DNA from 2 places in the Romboutsia sp. MSSM.1001216sp_RTP31141st1_G3_RTP31141_220114 genome. Region 2 is predicted to be linked to the other one. Evidence: riboswitches for the same ligand, from Rfam matches in the RefSeq annotation. Region 2 holds a riboswitch; the other holds the start of a gene.
The links. Region 2 has a riboswitch for cyclic di-GMP ahead of ABCP60_RS01240 (flagellar basal body protein). Riboswitches for the same ligand answer to the same signal wherever they lie in the genome.
Positions count from the first base shown of each region.

Region 1: another riboswitch for cyclic di-GMP. It lies ahead of ABCP60_RS08510 (NPCBM/NEW2 domain-containing protein); the one in region 2 lies ahead of ABCP60_RS01240 (flagellar basal body protein).

Region 1 is NZ_JBCIUO010000004.1:96,621-99,090, forward strand. It holds gene ABCP60_RS08510 (NPCBM/NEW2 domain-containing protein) at 1-1,084, opposite strand, end outside; cyclic di-GMP riboswitch class I at 1,295-1,381, opposite strand; gene ABCP60_RS08515 (SagB/ThcOx family dehydrogenase) at 1,640-2,398, shown strand.
Region 2 is NZ_JBCIUO010000001.1:239,302-241,771, forward strand. It holds cyclic di-GMP riboswitch class I at 572-653, shown strand; gene ABCP60_RS01240 (flagellar basal body protein) at 1,107-1,430, shown strand; gene flgC (flagellar basal body rod protein FlgC) at 1,435-1,839, shown strand; gene fliE (flagellar hook-basal body complex protein FliE) at 1,855-2,172, shown strand; gene fliF (flagellar basal-body MS-ring/collar protein FliF) at 2,195-2,470, shown strand, end outside.

The DNA of each region.
Region 1 (2,470 bases), on a different contig from region 2:
CTTTTTGATTTCCGCTTCTAGGTAATAATGCTATTCTATCAAGTTGTTCTATTTCATCAAAAGTGAATACCACTTCATTAGTGAAACCATTACCATTGCTTCTGTTTGTTTCCCAATGTGTATTAGGGTCACCATCATACATATATTCTATTTTTGTTGTAGAGTAAGTTCCACCATTTACTTGTGTATTAACGATGTGGTCTTTACCTAACATAAACTTGTCATCATAAGCTTTTTGGTTTTCAGTTCCATACCCTAATAACTTAGATACTTTAGTTTCAATAAAGTTAACCTCTTTGTTCTCTAGAACAAGTCTTGCATTATCTATATATTCTTTAAAGCTATCGCGGAATGGATGTCCTTCAGTTTCTTTCTCTAAAGTGTTTAATGCTTCAGGAGTTGCAAACTCTTTACTTACTTCATTCATGTTTGCATTAGTAAATAATCTTTCCATCTTATCTAGAATTCTATCCTCTTTATAGAACCAAAACTCTGCGGCACTTGCCCACTCGTCATGTGCTTCTACGAATTTGAATTTAACTCTCTTTGCTCTTACAGTATCAAATTTAAATTCAACCATTCCACCTGTAACTTTACTTCCTTCTATTTTTCCTGCTAGTTTAAAATCTTCACCTATTTCACTCTCTGAAACATATATCTCTGCACTAGTAGGATATCCTTTACCTTTAGCCCCGTCTTGTCTTGTAGCATAAGCTAATCTATTTATCTCGGCTATATCTTTAAACTCCACAATTACTTCATTTTTAAATTCATTTGTATTTCTAGTGTATGTTTCCCAATGTGTATTAAGTTTTCCATCTATAGCATTTTCTATCTTAGTTCCTGGGTAACTTCTTCCATTGTTTGTTATAGACTGTATCTCAACTCTATAAAGTTCATTATACTTAGCGAATTTAGGATTGTTCTTAATTTTAAAATCACTAACTGTCATACTTTTAGAAACTTGTTCCTCTATCGCTAATGCTTTTTCCTTTATTACTTCGTTAGCAAAAACATTTAAAGCAGGTGTGCTGTTTGTTGCTATAACAGATATGGCCAATATTGATGCTATCTTTTTCTTCATAATATTCTCCCTCTTATATTATATGAATTTACAATAACTAAATATTTTACCCCAAATTTCAAAATATAGTCTTGCTATAGAGCTATAGTTGTTTTTATTAAATAAAAAACTACCCTTTATAAAGGGTAGTTGCCATCTAAAGTAAACATTATAAAACAATCTTACAATTATATCATAAGATAACTCTATAAAAACAAAGAATATCAATTCTTTGGCAACTGGCTGGCATAGTCTAATTTTACCTTAGCCCCTTTAGCTTTGCGTCGCTAGATTTCTCTAGGTTTGCTAATATGTAATTTTTAGTCATCTATATTAATTATACATAATTTTTTATAAATTAAAATAGTTTTTTTTAATTTAAAATAATTTTAATATATTTTTGAATATATTCTATTAAAGCAAATATTAATTATTACTACACAAAAATATTTATTAATTTTTATCTGTAATTAAGCTTCTAATATGAAATTTTTACCATTTAGGCTTTTTCCACTTATATTTATATATATGGTATAATAAGTGTAAAAATTTATACATTTTAATAAGGAGACATCTATGGATAAAATTGCACAAAACAGAGAATTTTTCAAAGCTGATTTTGAAATACTAAAACAGATAAAAACGGATAAACAAAAAGGAATACCCGCTCCTTCTTTCCAAAAAGAATATGATTCAAATTCTAATTTAATAGAGTTACCTCCTGTAAGCAAAGACATTTTAGTTAAACCTAACGTACTAGATTGTATAAATGATAGAAGAAGTATAAGAAAATATAGTGATGAAAAAATAAATTTATCTGAACTTTCGTATTTACTATGGGCTACTCAAGGAATCCAAACTGTAAAAGATAAATTTAGTGCCTTAAGAACTGTACCTTCTGCTGGTTGCACTCACCCATTTGAAACATATTTAATAATAAATAATGTTGATGGTTTAAAGAGTGGAGTTTACAGATATTTACCTTTAGAACATAAACTTTTATTTATAAAGACTTTAAGCAATATAGATGATGAAATAGATAAAGCAACTCCAAACCAACCTTTTGTTCAAGGTTTCGTATCTAAAAGTGCCGTTGTGTTTGCTTGGAGTTGTATTCCATATAGAAGTGAACATAGATTTAGTATAACTGCTCATAAGAAAATACTTATAGATATTGGACATGTTTGCCAGAATCTTTACATAGCATCAGAATCTCTTAATTACGGGACTTGTGCTATCGGAATATATGATCAGGATATAATTGATAATATGTTAGATTTAGATGGAGAAAATGAGTTTGTAATTTATATGGCTTGTTTAGGTAAAAAACTTTAATAAATTAGCTTAATTATTAATATAATTGTATTACTTTAAAGTAAAAATCTCAAAAATATCTTAAATTAAGAT
Region 2 (2,470 bases):
ACTAACTTTACTATACATTTTATTAGTATAATAAGCTTTGATTTATTAATAAGGTAGATAAGTATCATAAGAAATTTTATTAATATAATTGAGTGTTAAATCAATATTTATATCAAAAATATCTTTAGGAACTAATATAGATATAAATGTATTTAATTTTCTGGTTTTAATATTTTGAATTTATAAATAAAATTACAGTCATAATTGAAAAAAATAGGAATATTATCTAAATTTATAATATTTAGGAATTAATCTGAATAAGGATGTTTAAGTTAAAAATTTTTAGTGATGTAGAATTTATTGTCTAATACATAATTTGTATTATTTTAATAAAAAATATAAAGTTCTAATTATATCAGCCGTATAATATAAAATACAATATAAAATATAATATAAAATAAAATTACACTTTGTGATTTAACAAATAAGTTTAAATGTATTTTTAATATTAGTTTGAAAAAAAATAGTAAGAAAATACAAATAAAAACTTGATTAAATGGTAATTATACTATAATATTTAGTGTATGGAAAAAATGTCGAAAAGTGTAAAAAAAGAACGAAAAACAACGAAAAACAAAATAGGCAAGCTAGAGAAATCTAGTGACGCAAAACTATAGGAGCTAAAGTAGAAACTATGCTAGCCAGTTGCAAAAAACTGTGTGTTTTTGTTTTCGATATATAAGGTTTATAATTTTGGAGAATTATGAATAATATATAAATTATTTTGATTGTTTGTGTCCAAATTATGCATCTCTATTTATCGACGCTGATATTATATAACTCTCTTTAGAGTTATTTTTTTTTGAAGAAATAATATTTTAATAAATCTAATAATTCAATTATATTATCAAAGTTCATTATGTATCTTACATTTTTTATTATAGGAAAAATTATGTAATAGTATAAATTATATAGAAAAAAATAAGTAAAAGTTTATAATTAAAATGATAAGAAAATTAAATATAAGAAAACGAATAATAAATATATTGATTTAATTTTATATCTAAAATAATCAAATTCTAGCAATGATAGTATGCTATGTAGTATACAAAATTACTCTTTATAGAGTGGTTTTTTGATTTATAAAATTAATGGAGGAGAGTAATATGGAAATCTATAATTTAATGAAAATGGGATTAGATGCTACACATTTAAGGAGTAATGCCATTGCAGAAAATATTGCTAACATAAATACTCCAGGGTATAAAAGAAAGTATGTTAGTTTCGAAGATACTTTAAAGAATAAACTAGAAATTCCTAGTATAAAGTTAAAGGTTGATAAGGAATCTGTGGTCAGAGAAGATGGTAATAACGTTGATATTGAACATGAGAAGGTTAATCAAGCAGCTACGACATTAGAATATAATGCGTTAGTAAGTCTTACAAATATAAAAATCGCTATGACAAAAAGTATAATATCTGGGAGGTAAATAAATGAGTGTTTTTAGTGGTATGAGAATTAGTGCAAGTGGTCTGACAGCAGAACGTATGAGAATGGATATAATATCTTCGAATGTTGCTAATATGCAGACTACAAGAACTAAAAATGGAGGAGCATATAGGAGAAAAGTAGCTAGCTTTGAAGAAAATTATGATGAAAAATTAGGGATGTTAGGTGTTAAAACAAAAAAGATTGAAGAAGATAAATCTCCTCTCAGAAAAATATATGAACCAAATCATCCTGATGCAGACAAAGATGGATATGTAGAATATCCAAATGTAGATTTATTAGCTGAAATGTCAGATCTTATAAGTGCATCGAGAGCTTACGAATCTAATGTAGATACTTTAAATGCTCAAAAAAATATGATATCTAAAGCTTTAGAGATAGGTAGATAGAAAGTAGGTGGTTAAATGACAGGAATAAGCAATATAAATATTAATTCTGATATATTCTCTAATGCTATTAATAATAAGACTACATATAAAGTTAAAGGAAATGAAAAGCCAGACAAGCAATTTGAAGATGTTATAAAGAATGCTATAGGTAAGGTAAATGATAGTATTATAAATTCAAATGAAAAGATAGAAGCGCTTATAAAAGGTGAAGATGTTTCTATGCATGATGTTATGCTATCAGCACAAGAATCTCAAATGTCAGTGCAACTTATGATTGAGATTAGAAATAAGTTATATGATGCTTACCAAGAAATTAATAGAGTGCAATTGTAATTCCTTAATAAGGAGCAGATAGATGAATTTTAAAGAGATAATAGAAAAAATAAAAGATTTTATAAAAACAAGAAAAGAAAAATTTAAGGAAATGAGAAAAGAAAAGAAAATAGCCATTATAGTTGGAGTGATTGCAATTATATTAGCTATAATATTTGGAATTAAGTATAAAAATGATAATAAATATGATGTTCTTTTCTCGGGTTTAGATTCAAATGATGCATCTGTTATAACTAAAGAACTAGAAAAAGAAAAAATTGAAACGAAAATAGAGGGCGATAGTATATATGTACCTAAA